One region of the Nocardia sp. NPDC051030 genome, then DNA from elsewhere that is predicted to be linked to it. Evidence: riboswitches for the same ligand, from Rfam matches in the RefSeq annotation. Region 1 holds a riboswitch; each other region holds the start of a gene.

Region 1 (7,215 bases):
ATTACTGATCTCGGGCACATCCACCGCAATCGCTCTACCCTGGTTGCCATGCGCAGGTCCCTGCCGCCGGTCGCGTCCAAAGTCTCCGACACTCTGATCGCGCGCGGACATCACGGAGTCATCCTCACCCAGGCCAATCCGACCCACACCGCCGCCGAAGCGGCCGAAGCCCTGGGCGTTGCCGTCGGGGCCATCACCAAGTCACTCGTCTTCCTACTCGACGACGATCCGGTCCTGCTGCTGGTCTCCGGCGCACACCAGGTGAACCTGGACAGCACCGGCCGCCGCCTGGACGGCACCCTCACCCGCGCCCCCGCCGCCATGGTGCGGCAGGTGACCGGGCAGCCGGTCGGCGGCGTCGCCCCGCTCGGGCATCCCACCAACCTGCCCACCTTCATCGACAATGCGCTGTCCCAGCATCAGGAGTTGTGGGCGGCGGGCGGCCATCCGAACACGATCTTCCGCACCACCTTCGGCGAGCTGGTGCGGATCACGGCCGGACTGGCCATCGATGTGGACTGAGAGCGAGATTCTGCACAGCGGGGAATAACCGGGCGCTCGACCACGTAGGTTCGGAACGTGACCGATTCTCCGACGCCCGGTGCCGAGCTAGACGTGCCCGACGATTTGAGCGGTATCACCGCCCAGCAATATCGCGCCGCCATGCGGCACTATCCCGCGGGCGTCACCGTGGTCACGCTCGATTCGGAGCAGGGCCCGGTCGGATTCACCGCCACGTCCTTCGCCTCGCTCTCGGCACAGCCACCGCTGATCTCGTTCAATATCGCCGAGACCTCGTCCAGCATCGCGGGCCTGCTGAAGGCCGAATCCCTGGTCGTGCATTTCCTGGGCGAACATCAGAAGCATCTGGCCCAACGGTTCAGCCGGTCCGCCGAGGAGCGTTTCAGCGATCGCTCGCTGTGGACCACGATCGAAACCGGCGAACCAGTGCTGCACGGCACCCCGATCTGGGTACGCGCGAGCGTGCACCAGCTGATTCCGGTCGGTGATCACACCCTGGTCATCGGCCTGGTGACGCGCGTGTACGACAACACCGACGAGGCACCCGCGGCCGGACCGCTGGTCTATTACAACGGCGCGTATCACCGCGCCGAGATCGCCGACTGACGCCTTTCAGGCCGCCGAGGCGGCCGTCCCGATCCCCAGCGCCGCGAGAATGGCCGCGCTCGCCTGTTCCAGGCGGGCCCGCATGCGGGGATTGCGCAGCAGCGCCACCGCGCGCGAGGCCGCCAATGCCACCAGCACCATTTCGCTTGCGGCAATGGTGGATTCGATCGCGCCGAGGGTCAGCGTGTTCGCGAACGTCACATGCGTCAGGAATTGCGGCAGCACCGCGAGGTAGAACAACCCCACCTTCGGGTTGAAAATGCAGGACAGCAATCCAGCAGCGAATGCAGAGCGAACCGATGATTCATGCGCTCGCGTGATCTCGGAATCGAGGGAGGATTCACTCTCGCGCCGGGACTTGCGATGCGCGAGCAGCGCACGAATCCCCAGGTACACCAGGTAGATTCCGCCGATCACCTTCAGCGTGCGGTACGCCGTGGCCGACTGCTCCAGCAGCGCCGCCACACCCGCCGCGACCACCACCGCCCACACCAGCCCGCCGAGCGAGGACCCGAATGCCGCCGCAATGGCGGGACGTCGCCCGGCCACCGCGAACTTCAACACCAGAAATGTATCCGGACCAGGTGTGACGGACAGCAGCACGCACAACCCGATAAAGCTCAGCAGCAGCGAAATACTCACTCAACCATGGCAACCCACGGGGAGCCCGGAGCGCAACCGCCCGGTGCCTATTTCGCCCGGTGCCTATTTCGCCCGGTGCCTATTTCGCGAAAAGCCGTCGGCCCTCCCCTGACGACTGTGTCCGATGAACACCGAAGGGCCGACGGCTTTCCTGGGCTTACAGACCGAGATTCAGTTCCGCGCGCTGAATTCCGAGCCCAGTTCACGGAACACCTCGGTGTTCATCGTGAACGCGAGCCGCGCCTCGTCGAGCACTCGATCGACCTCCGGACCTTCAATGGGAAGCTGGTCCAGGCTCTCTCGGTACTCGCGCTTGAACGCGGCCGGATTGGTGATGCCGTCGAAGACGTAGAAGCGGACGCCGTCGCCCTTCTTGGGCAGGTCCCACAGCTTCTCGGCGGTGCCGCGAATGACCTGGCCGCCGGAGAGATCGCCCAGGTAGCGGGTGTAGTGGTGCACGACGTAACCGGCGGGCCAGTCCTGCGCGACCTCGTCGATGCGGGCGGCGTAGGCGGCGGTGGACGGCAGCGCGGTCAGTTCGTCGCGCCAGTTCTCGCCGCCGAGGTAGGCGAGGTCGGCCTCGAGCGCGGCCAGGCGGTCCAGTTCCGGGCGCACGAACGGCCCGGCGACCGGGTCGGAATCGAGTGCGGCGGAATGCTTTTCGAGGGCGTCGTAGACGAACCAGAGCTGCGCGGTGTAGCGGTAGAAGGCTTTGACGCCGAGTTGCCCGGTGAGCAGGTCGCGCATGAAGGTGGAGTGTTCGGCCTCGTTGTGCTGCTGCTCCGTCGCGGTGCGAATGAGCGTCGAGAACGGCGTGCTGGTCTCCAACATGGGTGCAACCTCGTTTCAACTCCCGGGGGCACCACTATGGCTACCCTAACCTCCTCTAAACCGTACGCTCCAGCAACGATCTCGCGATTCGAACTTTGCGGTCCACCCGATCCAACTTTCGGATGATTTTCGGGGCCAGGTTGACAACCCCCGGACGAATCTGCCAGTCTCGGAAACGGTCATGAGTACCAGCGTCAAGCCCCGGCTCGCTGGTCGGCAACCCTCCTCCGCGGTGGGGTGCTCCGGGTGACGACCAGGCCGCATGCCCAAACCGGGCGCGGCAAGCGCGGACTCTCGATCACCATTTCTGATCGCGTGTCCCAATAGCCGACGGGATTTCGTGATGACTGCTTTCGCCGACCAGACCTGTGCCGCTCTCGCCAAGGTTTCCGGATGTGATCTCCAGGTGCCCCTCGTCCAGGGCGGCACCACCACCTACGCCAACTTCGACTACGCCGCCAGCGCCCCCGCATTGCAGCAGGTCACCGACCGGGTCGCCGAGCTGCTGCCGTTCTACGCCAGCGTGCACCGCGGCGCGGGCTACGCCTCCCGGGTCTCCACCGACTGCTACGAATCCGCGCGCGGTTCGGTCTCCCGCTTCCTGAATGCGGCCGATGACCAGGTCGTCGTCTTCACCCGCAACACCACCGACTCGCTGAACCTGCTCGCCTCCTGCGTGCCCGGCGACACCGTGGTGCTGGACGTGGAGCATCACGCCAACTTCCTGCCGTGGACCCGCAATGGCCGCCGCGTGGTGCCGATCGCCGACACCATCGAGGAGACCATCCAGCGCGTCGTCGCCGAACTGTGCACCAAACCCGCTGCGCTGCTCGCGGTTACCGGCGCCTCGAATGTGACCGGCGAACTGCTCCCGCTGGAGCGCCTGGCCTGGATCGCGCACCAGTGCGGCACCCGCATCCTGGTCGACGCCGCCCAGCTGGCCCCGCACCGCCGCATCGATCTGCAGACCGCCGGCATCGACTACCTGGCCTTCTCCGGCCACAAGGCGTACGCGCCGTTCGGTGCGGGCGTACTGGTCGGCCGTCGGGACTGGCTGGACAAGGCCGAGCCGTACCTGGCCGGTGGCGGCGCGGTCCGCTCGGTCACCGCGGACGGTGTCGAGTGGGCCTCGGCCCCGCAGCGCCACGAGGCCGGATCCCCGAACGTCCTCGGCGTGGCCGCCCTCGCCGCCGCCTGTGACGCCCTCGCCGGATTCGACCAGACGACAGTGCTCGAGCACGAGCAGTACCTCACCCACCGCCTGCGCTACGGCCTGAAAACCGTTCCGGGCGTGAACTTCCTGCGCATCTTCCGGGACAGCACCGACGCCGTCGGCATCGTCGCCTTCACCGTGGACGGCTTCGAGCCCGCCCAGGTAGCCGCCTACCTCTCGGCCGAACACGGCATCGGCGTACGCGACGGCCGCTTCTGTGCGCACCCCTTGCTCGCCCGCCTGGGCGTCGACTCCGCCCTGCGCGCCAGCATCGGCCTGGGCAGCACCGCCGCCGACGTGGACCGCCTCATCGACGCCATCTCGACGCTGGTCGAGAACGGCCCGACCTGGAATTACGCCCGCACCGAAGGCCACTGGAACCCGGTCCCCGAGACCCGCCCGTTCAACAGCGGCGACTCGGGTGCGGCACCCTGCGGCTTCTAAAACACCAAGTAGCGGGCCGCCAGTTCCTCGACGAACGGGTCATCGTCCGCGACAGCGTTCAGCAGATCGAGATCGTCCTGCACCGAAACCTGCCGCGTATCTTCCTGTTCCGGGTCCGGCGGCCCGTCCTCGGCCAGCTGACGCAGCAGCTTCGCGCGCACGCGGTCCTTCAGCGAATCGCTCATATTTCAGAGCATGCCACTTGATCACACCGGCGCGAGCCAACTCCCCCACGCCGTATTGCGGAACACCGTGAATACAAGGAGAAAGGCGAGGGTGACCCACAGCGCCGACCGCGGCAGCACCTTCGGTAGTCGCGGAATCGGCCCGCCCCGCCAGCCCTGCACCACCCAGTTGCCCCACCAGGCAAGGAAACCCAGCAGCAGCGGCACCAGCAGAATATTGCTGTGCACGGCGTCGAGGATCCGCCCGTCGGTGAGATTGTGCAGGCCGCGCAGGCCGCCACAGCCGGGGCACCAGTATCCGGTCATCTCATAGAACGGGCACACGCCCCAGGATCCCGACTCGTGCGGATCCCGAATGTGCAGCAGCACCAGGCCTCCGGCCACCACGCCGCCCGCGAGCAGCGGCAAGCCAGCGCTCAGCCAGCGCGGGCGAGCGGGGGTTTGGATCGGAGGCACTGCCGTGGTGTCCACGAGCATCAACGGTAGCCGGGCCCCGCCCGACCTGCCAGGCACCTCATTCATCGAACCGGAGCATTCATCGAACCGGTGCGCGCTCGACGACGGGCGCGGTGAGCATTCCCGCGAGCATGTCGATGATCTCGACCCAGGCCGACACATCCCCGGCACTCACGCGTCCCGCTTCCACCGCCCGTTCATGATCGGCTAGCAGAGCGAACAGCGCGGTGGTCAGCGCCCGCAGCCGCCGCACGCGCAGTCGCGGTGGCAGTTCGGTGAGCTCGCGGTCGAGTCGCTGCATGATCACCCGGACCGAGGTGCGGCGTTCGCTGTCGAGATTGGCGGCGTCGGTGACCGACGGATGGGTGTGGATCTGTTCGAGAAACCGTGCGTAATGGTTGATTCCGTGCCGCTCGCTCAGCTCGAACATGGGGATGACCAGGGCCTCCAGGAGCCCGTGCACCTCCTCGTTCTCCCCCGAACCCGCCTGTTCGGCAAGCAGTTCCAGCCGCCGCACCTCGAGGGTCGCCATCCGATGCTCGACCACGGCCTCGATCAGCCCGTCCCGCGAGCCGAAGTGGTATTGGATCGCGGAGTTGTTCCGCTGTCCCGCGGCCGCCGCGATATCGCGCAGCGGCACGGCCTGACCACGCTCGGCGATCAACTGTTCCGCCGCGAGGATGATTCGCTCCCGCGCCTCCGTCACTCCCACAGCAAGAACTGTAGCCGCTCACCTGGGGTTAAAGAACAAGTCCTTGACAGTTAAGAGCCATATCTTAAATATGACTTGTGACTGCAATCACCTAGAAGGACTTTTAGCGATGATCCTGGACACCTTCCGACTGGACGGCCGCGTGGCCGTCGTGACCGGCGCGGGCCGCGGCATCGGCGCAGCCACCGCGCTCGCCCTCGCCGAAGCGGGGGCCGATGTCGCCCTGGCCGCCCGCACCCCCGCACAACTCGAGGAGGTCGCTGGAAAAATTCGCGCGCTGGGCCGCCGCGCCGTCACCGTCCCCTGCGATCTGTCGGATCTGTCGGCCGTCACCGCCTTCGCGGAGACCGCGGCCGCCGAACTGGGCCGCATCGATATCGTGGTCAACAATGTCGGCGGCACCATGCCGAACACCTTCCTGACTACCAGCGCCGAATTCCTCGAAGAGGCATTCCGTTTCAATGTGTCCACCGCGCACACCCTCACCCTGGCCGCGGTCCCGCACATGTTGAAGAACGATGGCGGCTCGGTCGTGAACATCTCCTCGATGATGGGCCGCTCCCCCGGCCGCGGCTTCCTCGCCTACGGCACCGCCAAGGCCGCCCTCGCGCATTGGACACGGCTGGCCGCCACCGACTTGTCCCCGCGCATCCGGGTGAACGCCATCGCGGTCGGCTCCGTGCTGACCTCGGCACTGGAAGTCGTTGCGCAGCAACCCGAAATCAAGAGCGCCATGGAGAACGCCACCCCGCTCAAGCGACTCGGCGAGCCGTGGGAGATCGCCGCCGCCATCGTCTACCTCAGCTCCGCGGCGGGCGGCTACCTCACCGGCAAGGTCCTCGAGGTCGACGGCGGCATCGCGGCCCCCAACCTCGACCTTCCCATCCCCGACCTGTAAACCGTTCTGCCACAGGAGCTTTCCATGACCTATCGCGTAGTCCAGTGGAGCACCGGCAATGTCGGGCGCCGCACCCTGCGATCCATCATCGCCCGCCCCGAACTGGAACTCGTCGGCGTCTGGGTGTCCAGCGCCGCGAAGGAAGGTAAGGACGCGGGCGAATTGGCCGGACTCGATATCGACACCGGCGTCACCGCGACCACCGACGCCGCCGCCCTGCTCGCCCTGAAACCGGACTGCATCGTCCACACCGCCATGGCCGACGACCGTCTCGCGGAGGCCGTGGAGGATCTGAAAACCTTCCTCCGCGCGGGCATCAATGTGGTCTCCAGCAGCCCCGTCTTCCTGCAATTCCCCTACGGCACCCTCCCCGACGAGGCCATCGCCCCCATTACCGAGGCCGCCGAAGCGGGCGGAGCCTCCCTCTGGGTGAACGGCATCGACCCCGGCTGGGCCAATGACTGGCTCCCCCTCCTGCTGTCCAGTGGTTCCGAACGCATAGACGCCATCGTCTGCTCGGAGATCATGGACTACTCCACCTACGACAACCCCAAGGTTCTCTTCGACATCATGGGCTTCGGCCGCGACCTCGAAGACCTCCCCCTGCTCCTGCAACCCGGCATCCTCACCCTCGCCTGGGGCAGCGTGATCCGCCAGCTGGCCGCCGCCCTGGACATCCAATTGGATTCCGTCACACAACATTTCG
Region 2 (7,215 bases), 190 kb from region 1:
CAGGGAGGCGAGGGCCAGGGTCGAGGGCAGGGCGTCGCCGAGCGCGCCCGTGACGGATCGGCCGGTACCGATGGAATGCCCGAGATCGCCGCGCACGGCATGCGTGAGCGCGGTCCAGTACTGCTGCCAGATCGGTTGATCCAGGCCGTATCTGGCCCGCAGTTCCGCCACGGCGGCGGGATCCACCGGCGTGCCGGGGGCGGCGTCGGCGGCAATGGCCACCGGGTCGGAAGGCAGCAGGTAGAGCACGATGAAGGACAGCGTGAAGGCCGCCCACAGCACGCCCACCGCTTGCAGGATCCGTCCGATCACGTACCGGCGCATGGCATTACCGCCGGAGCCAGGTGTCGTGGAATTGCAGGCGCGCGGAGGCCTCGAACTTCACGTCGGAGGTGGACTTGGCGATGCCGATGGCCTGGGAGAGTTCCACGGTCGGAATCCACAGGCCCTCGTCGAGCACCGCGCCCTGCGCCTCGCCGATGATGCGGGCGCGTTCGGCGCTATCGGTGGTGGACAGCTCCGCGGTCAGCAGCGCATCCAGCTTCTCGTTCGGGCCGCGGCCATTGAGATTGCGCTGATCCACACCGAAGGTGGTGCGCAGGATATCGCCGTCGGCGCGGGTGCTGTTGTAGTAGTTGAACTCGAAGTCCTTGGCGTTCTGCCGGGTCGTCCAATCCGGCACCGAGACCGGATCCAGCTTCAGCTCGATACCGACGGCGCGCAGCTGCTGCTGAGTCAGTTCGAGAATCGCCTGATTACCAGCGAATACCGACGCGTACATGACAGAGGCCGACAGGCGCTGCCCGTCCTTGACCCGGATGCCGTCGGCGCCGGGCGTCCAACCGGCCTTGTCGAGGATCTGCTTCGCGGCGTTCTGATCGAATTTGACCCGCGACGACAGATCCACGAATCCGGGCGTGCGGGAGGCCAGCGGGCTGGTCGCGGTCTTGAACTGCGGACCCAGCACGGTGTCCACCAGTTCCTGGCGATTGATGGCGGGCAGGAAGGCCGCCCGCACCGCCGGATCGCGCAGCGGGCCGCGATTCACATTGGGCTGCAAGCCGAATGGAATGCCCGGGTTCGAGGTGAACTGCACGCGACCGCCGGAGCCCTCGATCTGCGCGACATCCTGCGGCAGGGCGTCACTGATCGCATCGAGCTGGCCGGAGCCCAGGCTGCCGGTGCGCACGCCCGACTCCGGGACCACCGTGAACGCGATCTTGTCCAGGTAGGCATCGCCCTGCTTGGCGAAAACCGCTGAGCCCCAGTTGTATCCGGTGCGCTTGGCCAGCGTCACCGAGGCATTCTGCTTCCAGTCGGCGTAGGTGAACGGGCCGCTGCCGATATTCGTGCCGAGGCAGCGGTCGTCGGCGGATTTCGTGACGGTGGAATCGGCTTGGATGCCGAGCTGCGACGTCGAAGTCGCTTGCAGGAACTGGGCATTGGGCACCCCGAAGTCCACTCGCACCGTGCGCGGATCGACCACCGTGCTGCCGGTGTATCCGGCCAGATAGCTCACCGCGAGGGGAGCCTTCGCACCGCCCAGAGCGAGGGTGGCGTCGAAGTTCTTGCGCACCGAGTCTGCGGTGAGCGGGGTGCCGTCACTGAAGGTGATGCCGTCCTTCAAGTGGAAGGTGAACGACTTCGCGTCCGCGCTGACGAACCAGCTGTCGGCCAGCCACGGCTTGATCACCCCGGTCTCCGGGTCCTGATCGACCAGTGAGTCCACCACCTGGCGGGTCACATAGATGGTCTGATTCGTGCTCGACTGCGCCGGATCGGAGCAGGTCGGGGCGGTCGACAGGCCGTAGCGCAGGGTGCCGCCGGGCTGCGGCGGACCGGCATTCTCGGCACCGCCCGAGTCACTGCCGCAAGCGGCGAGCGTGAACGTGGCGGCGAGCGCGCCCACCAGGGCGACGGGTCGCTTCGCGGCGGCAAGGACGGGACTTCTCACTGGGGATCTCCGGAGGGGTAGCGAGCTGCACCGAGCGGACGGCTCGGAATGCGGCGGCGCAGCTCGGGAGCCACCTCCGCCTGGAACAGTTCGAGGCTTTCGCGGTGCTGTTTATCGGTGCGCCCGTCACCGTCCGCGCTGAAATGGACCACCTCGTGGCCGAGCCGCTCGTGGTAGCGGTGCAGCTTGTCGAGGACCTGCTGTGGACTGCCGATCAGCGCGGAGGAGCGCTCGACGAAATCCTCGACGGTGTCGAAGACGATGGGCACATTGAACTTTCGGGCGGTCGCCTGGCGAGCCTCGAAAATGGGGCGGTAGGCATCCACCGCCTCCTGGGAATCGCGGGTGACCAGGAATCCGGCGGTACCCGCACCGACCAGCGCCTCCGCCGGATCGTGCCCGTAGGCCTCCCAGCGTTCGCGATAGTGGGCGACCAGCTCCGCGTACGGTTCCACCGGATTGGTGACATTCGCGGAGAACAGCGGATCCCCGTGCTGCGCCGCGTAATCCGCGGATTCGTGACTGGTGGCGCTGCCGTGCCAGATGCGCAGGCGCGGTTGCAGCGGGCGCGGCAAGGCCTTGGCCTCGGTCAGTGAGGGCCGGAAGCGGCCGCTCCAGGTGACGCTATCGCTCTCCCACAACTGCCGGAAAAGTTCGTAGCCTTCACGATTGCGGTCCCACTGATCGTCGGTGGTGACGTGGAACAGTTGCGCCTGCGCCGCGCCATTGCCCTTGCCGATAATGATTTCGAGGCGGCCATCGGACAGATTGTCGAGGGTCGAGTAATCCTCGAAGGCGCGGACCGGGTCCAGCAGGCTCAGCGTGGTGACACCGGTGAACAACGCGATGCGGTCGGTCACGGCGGCGATATGGCTGAGCACCACGGGCGGGGCGGCCGAGATGAACGGGTCCTCGTGCCGCTCCCCCACCGCGAAACCGTCATAGCCGAGTTCCTCGGCCAGGCGGGCACTGTCGATGACCCGCCGCAGTCGCTGTCGCGGGGATTCGGTGACGCCGGTGACCGGGTCGGGGGTGTGCGTGATGAGGGTGAGTTGCAGGAACTTCATGCGCTCAGCCCTTCTTCTTCGGCAGGCCGGGCGGGTTGATCTGCGACTGCTTGACGGCTTCGCTGCTCAGGCCCCAGCGGTCCAGGACCTTCTGGTAGGTGCCGTGGTCGATGGCGTACTGGACGGCCTGCTGCAAGGCCCCGACCAGGCCGTTGTCCTTGCGGGTGAGAACACCGATCTCGGCCTGGAGCACATCGCCCGCGCCGGAGAGGGTGGTCAGCACCTTGGACTGGCCCACCGACGCGACGTGATACTGCGCCGACGGGTTGGGGCCCAGGTAGCCGTCGATACGGCCGGAGGACAACGCCAGGTAGTAGTCGCTGGCCTGCTGGTAGTAGGTGAGATCCGCCTTGGGCAGTCCCTCGGCGATATTGTCCTCGTTCCACTTCACCAGCAATTGCTCCTGGTTGGTGCCCGCCGTGACGCCGATCCGCTTGCCCGCCACCGACTTACGGTCCTGGAAGGTCCAATCGGCGTTCTTCGGAACCTCGAGGGCGATATTGTCCAGCCGGTAGGTCGCGAAGTCGAACTTCTCCTTGCGCTCCTCGGTGACCGTCACATTGGAGATGAAGACGTCGACCTCACCCGAATCGATCTTCACGAAGTTCTGTGCCCAGTCGGCGTTCCGCCGCTCGACCTTCAGACCCAGGATGTCGCCGATCAGGTTGCCGAAGTCCACCTCGGAGCCGACAACGGTGCGGTCGTCGGTGGCGTAGAAACCCAGCGGCGGCGTCGCGCCGACGGTGCCGGTGACGATCAGCGTGCCGCGCTCGCGAATGGCGGACGGCACCTGTGCCGCAATGGCATCCACCTTCTCGGCGTGCACGCGGCCGGTCTGCTCCGGGGACAGGTCGTAGGTCAGGCCGTTCACGGTCTTCAAGGTGTCGGCACCGCCGTCGCCCTTGCCGCAGCCACTCGCGAACAGACTCAGGACCGCCAATGCGGTCAGGGCCGCGATCCGTCTGCGACGGCTTGCCTTGGACATGAGATGTGGTTCCTTACCTCGAAATAGGCGCGCGTCAAAGGACGTGCGCGAGAAAAGCTTTGGTGCGCGGATGCGCGGGAGCGTCCAGCACTTGATGCGGCGGGCCCTGTTCGACGATGCGGCCCGCGTCCATGAGCACGATGGTGTCGGCGATCTCGCGGGCGAAGCCGACCTCGTGGGTGACGATGACCAGGGTCGCGCCGCCGCGGGCCAGCTCCCGGATCACATCCAGGACCTCACCGACCAGCTCCGGGTCGAGCGCCGACGTGGGCTCGTCGAACAACACCACCTCGGGCCGCAGAGCAAGGGCTCGGGCGATCGCCACCCGCTGCTGCTGACCGCCGGACAATCGGCGCGGATGCTCATCCGCCTTGTCCGCCAAGCCGACTCGGGTGAGCAACTCGAAGGCCTCCGCATGCGCCTCGGCCTTGTGGCGGCCCTGCGCAGCGATCGGAGCGAGCGCCACATTCTCGCGGACCGTCAGATGCGGGAAGAGATTGAAGTTCTGGAAGACGAATCCGATGCGCGAACGCTGCCGCAGGATTTCCCGCTCCGGCAGCTCGTGCAGGCGATTGCCCTTGCGCCGGTAGCCGACCAGCTCGCCGCCCACGCGGACGATTCCGGCGTCCACCTTCTCCAGATGGTTGATGGTGCGCAGCAGCGTGGACTTGCCGGAACCGGAGGGGCCGAGAATGACGGTGACCTCACCGGGACGCACCGCCAGGTCGACCCCGCTCAGCACCTCGTGGGTGCCGAAAGACTTTCGGATACCGCGCAATTCGACCGCGAATTCGCTCATCGTGCCGCCGCCTTCGATCGGATATCGGCAAAGCTGCCACGGACTCGCTGCCACGGCGTCGGCGGCAGGTTCCGCACGCTGCCCTTCGCGAAGTGACGTTCGATGTAGTACTGAATGATCGTCAGCACGGTCGTGAGCAGGATGTACCAGGCCGTGGCCACCATGAGCAGCGGCACCACCCGGCCATTGCGGCCGAAGATCACCTGTACCTGGTAGAACAGCTCCGCGATGGCCATGGTCGAGACGATCGAGGTGCCCTTGAACAGGCTGATCACCTCATTCGCGGCATTCGGCAGAATGCCGCGCATGGCCTGCGGCGCGATGATCGTGAAGAACTGCTTGCGCCACGGCAGGCCGAGCGCCTTGGCGGCCTCCCACTGGCCCTGATCCACCGAGATGATGCCCGCGCGAATGATTTCCGCCGAATACGCGGCCTGATGCAGCGCCAAACCGATGACGGCCGCGGTGAATCCACTGAGCACGCCATTGGTTTCGAACCGCACCAGCTCCGGTCCGAACGGAATGCCCAGCGCCAGAGTCTTGTACAGGTAGGCCAGGTTGAACCAGAACAGCAGCTGCACGATCAGCGGAATGGATCGGAAGGCCCAGATGTAGACCCACGAAATCACTTGCAGCACAGGATTACTGGACAGTCGGCCGATGGCCAGCCAGATGCCGATGAAGAAGCCCAGCAGGGTACCCCACAGCGTCAACTCCAAGGTCACCTTCAAGGCCGCCAGCACCGACGAGGCGGTGATGTACTGCGCGAAAGTGGACCAGTCCCAGCCGGGATTGGTGACCAGGCCGTGCACGAACTGCGCGACCAGCACCAACGCGATGCCGCTCGTCACCCACCGCCACGGATGGCGGGTGCGGGCGACGGGCAGCGCACCGTCGTCGTCTACTTCGGTTATGGAGCCGGCCGCCGCCGACTGCTCGGGGCCCGCTGCGAGGATGCTCATGGATTCGTCCTCCATCGGTCCTGGCGGTAGCACCCGCACCTAAGGTCAGGGGGTTGCTGCGACGTCTGCGAGCCAGGTCTCTCGGTCGCTCTGGATGGTGAAGAAGACGATACGAAGCGGCGGGGCGAGTGTCGCCCCTCACGATCAGCGTGAATTCAATTGCCGCCCCGGGGAATACCGCGCGAGATCAACTTGCTACCTCGCGCGCCTCGGGGGGGTTGTCGAGAGCGCGGAAAGAGCTGCGGTGGAATACCAGCGGTTCCGTGCCGGGATGCGTGCTCAGCCGGTGCACGCGCAGCAGCACCACCGCATGATCACCCGCCGGAACCTGCTCGTAGACCGAGGCTTCCAGCCAGGTCGTCGCACCGGCCACGAAGGCCGCATTGCCATTGCCGGTGTGCAGGCCGACATTGCGGAAGCGATCGCCGGAACGCGAACTCAAAGTGCGTGCAGCCTCCTGCTGATCGCTGCCGAGCAGGCTCAAACCGAGGCGGCTGGCCTGCTCCAGGCGCGGCCAAGTCTCCGACGAGTACTGCACACAGATGGACACCAGCGGCGGATCCAGCGACACCGGCACGAAGGTGCTCACCACCAAACCGTGCGGCACGCCGCCGATCCGGGCACACACCGCCACCACTCCGGACGGAAAGTGCCCGAACGTCTTCCGCAGATCCGTGCCGTCGACGGGCGTCAACGCCGCCGTCTCGCCGTGGATCACCGTGAGCTCACCCATAACCGGACCTTCCGCTCCCCCGGCACCCGCGCCGGGCATCCCATCCAGGACAGCAGGCCGGTGCGGGGCGGGACAGGGTTCGGCTCAGCGCGATCCCAACGCCCCCAGCCGAAATAGACGAACCCGCCCGGTCCCAAGGACCGAGCGGGTTCATCTGTCCCCGCGAGTTTCGCGGAATTACTTGGCCGACGTCTGGAGGGTCGGCTGGTTGATGGTGGTGAAGTAGTTGTACGCCGCGGCGATCGCGACGGGGGCGGTGATGAACAGCTGACCCGCAAGGGTGCCCAGGAAGGCGACGGCAGCCGCGCCACCGAGGCAGCCGAGAATCGGGCCCGCACCGAACAGGGCGGCCAGTGGAGCCGAAGCGACACCCGCGACACCGAAGCCGATGACGCAACCGACGGCCGCGCCGCCGATGCCGCCGACCAGGGTCGCGATGGTGGCGCCCATGGAGATGGTGTCCGTCATGCGCTTCCAGGCGGCCTGCTCACGGTCGTAATCCGACTTCCACGGAGCGGAGTTCTCGAACGGGAGGTTGATCTCCTGAGCGACCGGCTTGTAGACGGCCTTCTCCATATTGAACTCGGGAGTCAGGGTCGCGACGTGATCCTTGATCTCGGCCGCGATCGGGAACTGGAAGTCATCGACATTGAACTTCAGCTCGGTACCGGCGACGACGGTGCCATCGGCGGCCTTGATCTTGAAGATGCCATTG
Region 3 (7,215 bases), on a different contig from region 1:
GGTGCGCTCGCCGACCGCGGCCATCCAGGCCAGCGAGAAGGGGGCGTGCCCGCCATTGTGCCGCCACGGCTGGAAGTGGTCGCTCACCGTGGCACTGTCGAGGCCGTGCTCCTCGGCCGCGACCGCGATCTCCACCAGTTCCCGTGGGCCGAACTGTTCCGCGGATGCCTTGTATCCGAGCTTGAGGTCCTTCACCTGCGCCACTCCTGTCGCCTCTGTTGCGCTGTGTCGTACGGGGGCCGAGCCACCCGCCCGACCGTCCGATCTGCGGGGTACCGCATCGCCGGATTGGTCCACTTCGCACGATAGTCAGCGGCGCACGGCGGTGCGGCAGGGGTCACATCAAAAACATCGAACCGAGGGTCGCGACCGGGTATTCCACATGCTGTTATTCCACGTGACTGGTCACCCGCTCGAGTTTGTGTGAACGTCCGAGCCCGTTCCGGCACCTGATAGCGGACAATTGGCCCGTGACCACCTCCAGCGAAACACCGGTTCTGTCCTACCTGACCGATATGGACGGCGTCCTGGTGCACGAGAACCACCTGGTGCCCGGGGCCGACCAATTCCTCGCCGAACTGCGCGATAACGAGATCCCGTTCCTGGTGCTCACCAATAACTCCATCTACACCGCACGCGATCTGCAGGCCCGGCTCAAGCACACCGGCCTCGACATCCCCGTCGACTCCATCTGGACCTCGGCGCTCGCGACCGCCACCTTCCTGCGGGACCAGCGACCCAATGGAACCGCCTATGTCGTGGGCGAATCCGGGCTCACCACCGCCCTGCACGAAATCGGCTACGTACTCACCGACAGCAACCCCGACTACGTGGTGCTCGGCGAAACCCGCACCTACTCCTTCGAGGCCATCACCACCGCCATCCGGCTCATTTCGGCGGGCGCGCGCTTCATCGCCACCAACCCGGACGCCACCGGCCCCTCCCGTGAAGGCATCCTCCCCGCCACCGGCTCCGTCGCCGCGCTCATCACCCGTGCCACCGGCAAGGACCCGTACTACGTGGGCAAGCCGAACCCGCTCATGATGCGCTCGGCCCTGCGCCGCATCGGTGCGCACTCGCAGTCCACCGTCATGATCGGCGACCGCATGGACACCGACGTCATCTCCGGTCTGGAGGCCGGCATGCGCACCATCCTGGTCACCACCGGCATCTCCACCCAGGCCACCATGGAGCAGTACCCCTACCGCCCCACCCGCGTCCTGCAATCGGTCGCCGAACTCGTCGGCCGGACCAAGGACCCGTTCGCCGAATAGCCCGCGCTCAAACGGATTCGATCGCCTCCAGCGCGGCCGACAATTCGGTCAGCGCATCCGCGAAGCGCGCGAGCCGTTCGATGCCGAGCTTCGCCGTGAGTTTCGCGGCCATCTCGGCGTGCTGCGGATCGATGCGCCGGAGCGCGTCGTGACCGGCCTCGGTGATGGCCACCAGCTTGGCGCGCTTATGCGCCGGGTTCGGGCGGTATTCGGCTAATCCCTTGTCCACCAGCAGATCCGCGATGCGCTGCACGCTCTGACGGGTAATGCCCATCTCGCGGGCGACACCGGCCACCGGCAGTGGCTCGCGCAGCACCGCCCCGAGCACCTGCCACCAAGCCGCGGTGATACCGGCGGGGCGCGCCAGTTCCTCTGCGATCGCGAGGAACTGGCCGTTCAACTTGAACGAGGTGATAGCGGCCGTGCTGAACAACTCCGGTTCGGTGCGGGTCATCTCACCTCCTGTGCGCCGAGGCCCGCATACTGCGAGCGATTCTCCCTCATTGCTCGCCGGACTCCGCCGCCCGCTTCTTCTCGTACTCGTCGAGCGCGTAGAAACCGGCGGGATCGTTGTGCCCGTACAGGCGGTACCAGGCCTCGAGCACGTGCGGTTCGTACATGTCCAGCTTGGCGAAGATCTCGCGCGCGAACTCGACCGGCATGGTGCCGCTGCCGGTGATCAGGTCACCGTCGGTGACCGCAGGCTCGTACACGAACTTTTCGCCGCCCGAATATCCGCTGAAGGCAAGGTATTCCGCCGCATTGCTGGTGTGCGAGCGATCGTCCAGCAGACCCGCCTTCGCGAGACCGAAGGTCGCGCCGCAGATGGCGGCCACCGGCACCCCGGCCGCGAGGAATCCCTCGGCCTTGCGGGCGAACGGGGCCAATTCGCCGCTCTCCCAGGTGTCCGCGCCCGGCAAGATCAGCATGGCGCTGTCGGCGGGCGACAGTTCATCGAGCAGAACATCCGTCGCGACCCGCAGGCCGCCCATCGAAGTCACCGGATCCGCGCTGATGCCAACCGTTTTGACCTGCCAGTTTCCCAGCTCACGCTGCCACAGTCGGCGATGGATGTAGGCCGTCGCGTAGCCGACCTCCCAGTCGGAGTAGGTGTCGAAGATGGCCAGGTGCACTGTTTTCATCATGACAGCATCCTGTCATATTTGACAGCATGCTGTCAATGACAGTCCAGACCCCTTCCCGGATACGACAACGGGGCCGGAACCGTCGATGACGGTCCGGCCCCGCAGGGGTCGTCATGAATTCAGCTCAGCGCACCCGCGAGGTCGCCGAGCAGGTCCTCGATGTCTTCCAGGCCGATCGAGATGCGGACCACGCCATCCGTAATACCCACGGCCGCACGGCCTTCCGGGCCCATGGCGCGGTGGGTGGTGGTGGCAGGATGAGTGATCAGGGTCTTCGAATCACCAAGGTTGTTGGAGATATCGATGATTCGGAGACCATTGAGCACCTCGAAGGCGCGCTTCTTGGCCTCGTCCGGGGCCGCCTTCAGCTCGAAGGTGACCACGGTGCCGCCGCCCGACATCTGCTGCTGCGCAAGGTCATACTGCGGATGCGACTTCAGGAACGGGTACTTCACCCACGACACCGCCGGGTGCTGTTCCAGGAACTCGGCGACCTTCAGCGCGGACTCGTTGGATTGACGCACGCGCAACGGCATGGTCTCCAAACCCTTGAGTAGCGTCCAGGCATTGAAGGGGCTCAAGGCCGGACCCGTATGGCGCATAAGGTTTTTCACCGGGCCGTCGATGTACTCCTGCGAGCCGAGGATCGCGCCGCCGAGGACTCGGCCCTGACCGTCGATGTGCTTGGTGCCCGAGTAGACCAGAACATCCGCGCCGAGGTCGAAGCCGCGCTGCAGCAGCGGGGTGGCGAAGACATTGTCCAGCACCACCTTCGCGCCCGCGGCATGCGCGAGCTCGGTGACCCGGCGGACATCCACCAGGGACTGCATCGGGTTGGACGGGGTCTCGAAGAACACGGCCTGAGTGGGGACGGACAGCGCCGCTTCCCACTCGTCCAGGTTCTCGCCGTCGACGAAGACGGTCTCCACGCCCCAGCGCGGCAGGATCTCATTGCAGACCACGAAGCAGGAGCCGAACAGGCTGCGCGCCGCGACCAGGCGATCACCGGTGCCGAGCAGAGCGGCCAGCGCGGTGAACACCGCGGACATGCCACTCGCCGTGGCGAAGCAAGCCTCCGCGCCATCGATCAGGCGCAGCCGCTCCTCGAACATGGCGACCGTCGGATTCCCGTAGCGGGAGTAGACGAAATGCTCGATATCGCCGGTGAAGGAAGCCTCGGCCGCCTCGGCACTTTCGTAGACGAAGCCGGAAGACAGGTAGAGGGCCTCGGAGGTCTCCTCGAAGCCGGAACGCCGCAGGCCGCCACGCACGGCCTGAGTCGCCGGGCCGACACCCTCGGGAAGCGGCTTGTCGAATGCGCCACCGGTGATCATGACTGCCTCCAATTCGAGCTAGGGCTGTGCGCGTTCGAGCCAGAGCCGTGCGCGCTCACGACTGCCGCCAGGGCAGGCCGTCCGCTCGCCAGCCGGTGCTGCCGCGATGCCCCTGCGCGTCCAGTGCGCCTTCGAAGCCCTCGACCACATTGAACGACGGCGCGAAGCCGACGGCCGTCGCGGCGGTGGCCGCGCCGATGGATCGCTGGCCGGAGCGGCAGATGAAGATGACGGGCGCGTCCGAACCGGCATCGCGGTCGGTCAGCGCCTGCTTCAACTGGTCGGCGAATCGGGCATTGGGGGTGCCGGTGGTGTCCACCCATTCGATGAGGGCGGTGGGCCGGCCGATGCCGCTGGTGTCGGGCACGCCGACGAAACGCCATTCGGCTTCGGTGCGCACATCGACCAGCACCGCATCCGGATTGTCGCGCAACAGTTCCCACGCCTGCTTCGGCGTCAGGTCACCCGCGTAGCTCACTTGTACCTCCTGTGAATCCGCACTTGCCGCATCGCTGTTCGATGCGTGGCCAGGTCGTCACCCGGAGCACCCCACCGCGGAGGAGGGTTGCCGACCAGCGAGCCGGGGCTTGCCACTGGTACTCATGACCTGGGTTGAGATTGACCGAGCGGGGGCCCCGGTGTCAAACCCTTCTCCCAGACCCTGGAACGCGCGCGCGGGCACGATCAGGCCGGAGCGGGGCTACCCGGCATTGCAGACCAGCCAGGTGTTGTCGGTCTTGGTGAAGTGCCAGGTCGAGGTGTTTTCCCGGCCGTCGGCGCGGACGGTGACCGCGGCGGTGGCCTTATCGCCGTCGATGGTGGTGTCGGTGACCTTGACGAGGTCGAACTTCTGGCCGGTCTGATCCGGGATATTCAGCGGCGAGCGCTTGTCGTCGAACCCGGGACACGCGGTGGCCTTGTCGAATCTGTCGGTGCCGCTGCCGGACTCGGTGAAGTTGCGGGCGGCGATGGCCAGTCGATTGGAATCTGTGAGATTCTTCTCAGCCGGTGACACCAGCGCGGCGATCACGATTCCGATGACCACCAGCACGATGACGCCCGCCGCCACCAGAAACGGCAACATGGTCCGGGTTTCGCCCTGGTCGATCCGTTCCGGCTTCTCCTCGACGTCGCTCATGGGTAGATCATGCCTGGTCGGCGCGGGTGTAAAGAGGCCGACACCGGCTTGCGCCGGAGATGGGCAGTCGCACAGTTCACCTACTCGGCGCGGGCGGGTGTCCACCTCACCGATAGAATCGGCACAATTCCCGCGCGGAAGCGGGAATAGCCATACCGTGCAGCAACGCTGCAGCGTCGGGGGTTCCGGCTCCGGAGCACCACCCCGAGGCGAGGGCGTCAACTTAGCCTAAGCTAAGAAACGACGGCTGAGTACGACGACAAGTAGTTTCGACCCAAAGGGTGCGCGTAAGAATGACCGAACAGAGTGCAGTCTCCGATCAGCACAACGGTGCAGCGACCCGCCCGCTCCGCATTGCGATCGTGGGCGCAGGCCCGGCCGGTATCTACGCCGCCGATGCGTTGATGAAGTCCGATGCCGACGTGAGCATCGACCTCTACGAGCGGATGCCCGCACCGTTCGGTCTCATCCGCTACGGCGTCGCACCGGATCACCCGCGCATCAAGGGCATCATCACCGCCCTGCACAAGGTCCTCGACAAGCCGCAGGTCCGCCTGCTCGGCAATATCGACTACGGCGTCGACATCACCCTCGAAGACCTGCGCGGCTTCTACGACGCGGTCATCTTCTCCACCGGTGCCAATGCGGACCGCGCGCTGGAGATCAAGGGCATCGACCTCGACGGCAGCTACGGCGCCGCCGACTTCGTCTCCTGGTACGACGGCCACCCGGACGTGCCGCGCAACTGGCCCCTCGAGGCCGAGAAGGTCGCGGTCCTGGGCGTCGGCAATGTCGCGCTCGATGTGGCCCGCGTGCTCGCCAAGACCGGCGACGAACTGCTCCCCACCGAGATCCCGCCGAACGTCTACGAAGGCCTCCGGGGCAATAAGGCCCTCGAAGTGCACGTATTCGGCCGCCGCGGTCCCGCTCAAGCCAAGTTCACGCCCCTCGAGCTGCGCGAACTCGACCACTCGCCGACCATCGAGGTCATTGTCGACCCCGAGGACATCGACTACGACGAGGGCTCCGAAGCGGCACGCCGTCATTCGAAGCAGGTCGACATGATCTGCAACACCCTCGAGCAGTGGGCAATTCGCGACGTCGGCAACCGCCCGCACAAGCTGTACCTGCACTTCTTCGAGAACCCGGCCGAACTGCTGGGCAATGAGGACGGCAAGGTCATCGGCCTGCGCACCGAGCGCACCTCCCTGGATGGCACCGGAAACGTCAAGGGCACCGGCGAATTCAAGGACTGGGACGTGCAGGCTGTGTACCGCGCGGTCGGCTACCTGTCGCAGAACATCCCCTCCCTGCCCTTCGACGAGCAGGCGGGGACCGTGCCCAACGAGGCCGGACGCGTGCTCGCGAACGAGGACGCCGACGGCGCGGACCGCTACCTGCCGCAGACCTACGTCACCGGCTGGATCAAGCGCGGCCCGGTCGGCCTCATCGGCCACACCAAGGGCGACGCCAACGAGACCGTGGCCTGCCTGCTCGATGACGCCGCGAACTTCACCCCGGCCGCCAACCCGGAACTCGACGCCGTCACCGCGTTCCTCGAGGCGAAGGGCGTCCCGTTCACCACCTGGGCCGGTTGGTACCGCCTCGACGCGCACGAGCGCGCCCTGGGCGAGCCGGAGGGCCGCGAGCGGGTCAAGGTCGTCGAGCGCGAGGACATGCTCCGCGCGAGCGAACCGGACAAGGTTTAACACCCCACCTGACCTGGCCGAATCCACCAGGCGGACAAGGCCATCCACACTTGTCACCGTTGTGAGGCATGCTAGATCACGTGTTCGATGCCCATGTCCACATTCTCGATCCGCGGTTCCCGCTGATCGAGAATGAGGGTTACCTGCCCGACCCCTTCACCATCGCCGACTATCGGCGGCGCATGCGGCGCTTCCATATCGACGGTGGTGCGGTGGTCAGCGGGTCCTTCCAGGGCACCGATCAGACCTGGCTCAAGGCCGCCCTCGCCGAATTGGGCGAGGGCTGGGTCGGCGTCACCAATCTGCATGTGGACGCCTCCGACGCCGAGATCATGGACCTGCACCGGGCGGGCGTGCGCGCGCTGCGGTTCAATCTCAAGCGCGGCGGCGGCGATATCGTCGGCCTCACCATGCTGGCCCTGCGCGCCTACGAACTGGCCCGCTGGCATGTGGAGCTCTATATCGACGGATCCATGCTGGGCTCCCTCGAACCCGTCATCACCAAACTCCCGACCCTCGCCATCGACCACATGGGCATGAGCGACGACTGCCTGCCCTACCTGCTGAACCTGGTCGATCGCGGGGCCAAGGTGAAGGCCTCCGGCTTCGGCCGGG

The links. A riboswitch is a leader RNA that binds a small molecule or an ion and turns the genes downstream of it on or off. The one in region 1 is predicted to bind S-adenosylmethionine.
Region 2: it holds a riboswitch for S-adenosylmethionine, as region 1 does, so the genes downstream of both, AB0N05_RS27970 (amino acid ABC transporter permease) here and AB0N05_RS28810 (aminotransferase class V-fold PLP-dependent enzyme) in region 1, are expected to answer to the same signal.
Region 3: it holds a riboswitch for S-adenosylmethionine, as region 1 does, so the genes downstream of both, AB0N05_RS18115 (rhodanese-like domain-containing protein) here and AB0N05_RS28810 (aminotransferase class V-fold PLP-dependent enzyme) in region 1, are expected to answer to the same signal.

Annotation. Positions count from the first base shown of each region.
Region 1 covers NZ_JBFBCD010000009.1:191,362-198,576, reverse strand. Annotated here, with positions in the region: gene AB0N05_RS28835 (2-oxo-4-hydroxy-4-carboxy-5-ureidoimidazoline decarboxylase) at 1-8, shown strand, start outside; gene AB0N05_RS28830 (YbaK/EbsC family protein) at 49-522, shown strand; gene AB0N05_RS28825 (flavin reductase family protein) at 580-1,128, shown strand; gene AB0N05_RS28820 (LysE family translocator) at 1,135-1,770, opposite strand; gene AB0N05_RS28815 (biliverdin-producing heme oxygenase) at 1,942-2,601, opposite strand; SAM riboswitch class IV at 2,779-2,894, shown strand; gene AB0N05_RS28810 (aminotransferase class V-fold PLP-dependent enzyme) at 2,945-4,258, shown strand; gene AB0N05_RS28805 (hypothetical protein) at 4,255-4,443, opposite strand; gene AB0N05_RS28800 (DUF2752 domain-containing protein) at 4,465-4,920, opposite strand; gene AB0N05_RS28795 (TetR family transcriptional regulator) at 4,979-5,611, opposite strand; gene AB0N05_RS28790 (SDR family oxidoreductase) at 5,721-6,509, shown strand; gene AB0N05_RS28785 (diacylglycerol kinase) at 6,534-7,215, shown strand, end outside.
Region 2 covers NZ_JBFBCD010000009.1:2,799-10,013, reverse strand. Annotated here, with positions in the region: gene AB0N05_RS27995 (ABC transporter permease) at 1-324, opposite strand, end outside; gene AB0N05_RS27990 (ABC transporter substrate-binding protein) at 329-1,954, opposite strand; gene AB0N05_RS27985 (LLM class flavin-dependent oxidoreductase) at 1,951-3,021, opposite strand; gene AB0N05_RS27980 (ABC transporter substrate-binding protein) at 3,026-4,006, opposite strand; gene AB0N05_RS27975 (amino acid ABC transporter ATP-binding protein) at 4,041-4,805, opposite strand; gene AB0N05_RS27970 (amino acid ABC transporter permease) at 4,802-5,767, opposite strand; SAM riboswitch class I at 5,776-5,868, opposite strand; gene AB0N05_RS27965 (flavin reductase family protein) at 5,955-6,500, opposite strand; gene AB0N05_RS27960 (hypothetical protein) at 6,678-7,215, opposite strand, start outside.
Region 3 covers NZ_JBFBCD010000005.1:90,517-97,731, forward strand. Annotated here, with positions in the region: gene fgd (glucose-6-phosphate dehydrogenase (coenzyme-F420)) at 1-195, opposite strand, end outside; gene AB0N05_RS18095 (HAD-IIA family hydrolase) at 516-1,274, shown strand; gene AB0N05_RS18100 (helix-turn-helix domain-containing protein) at 1,282-1,728, opposite strand; gene AB0N05_RS18105 (type 1 glutamine amidotransferase family protein) at 1,775-2,419, opposite strand; gene AB0N05_RS18110 (O-succinylhomoserine sulfhydrylase) at 2,539-3,753, opposite strand; gene AB0N05_RS18115 (rhodanese-like domain-containing protein) at 3,809-4,231, opposite strand; SAM riboswitch class IV at 4,246-4,361, opposite strand; gene AB0N05_RS18120 (DUF4878 domain-containing protein) at 4,454-4,891, opposite strand; gene AB0N05_RS18125 (FAD-dependent oxidoreductase) at 5,185-6,600, shown strand; gene AB0N05_RS18130 (amidohydrolase family protein) at 6,681-7,215, shown strand, end outside.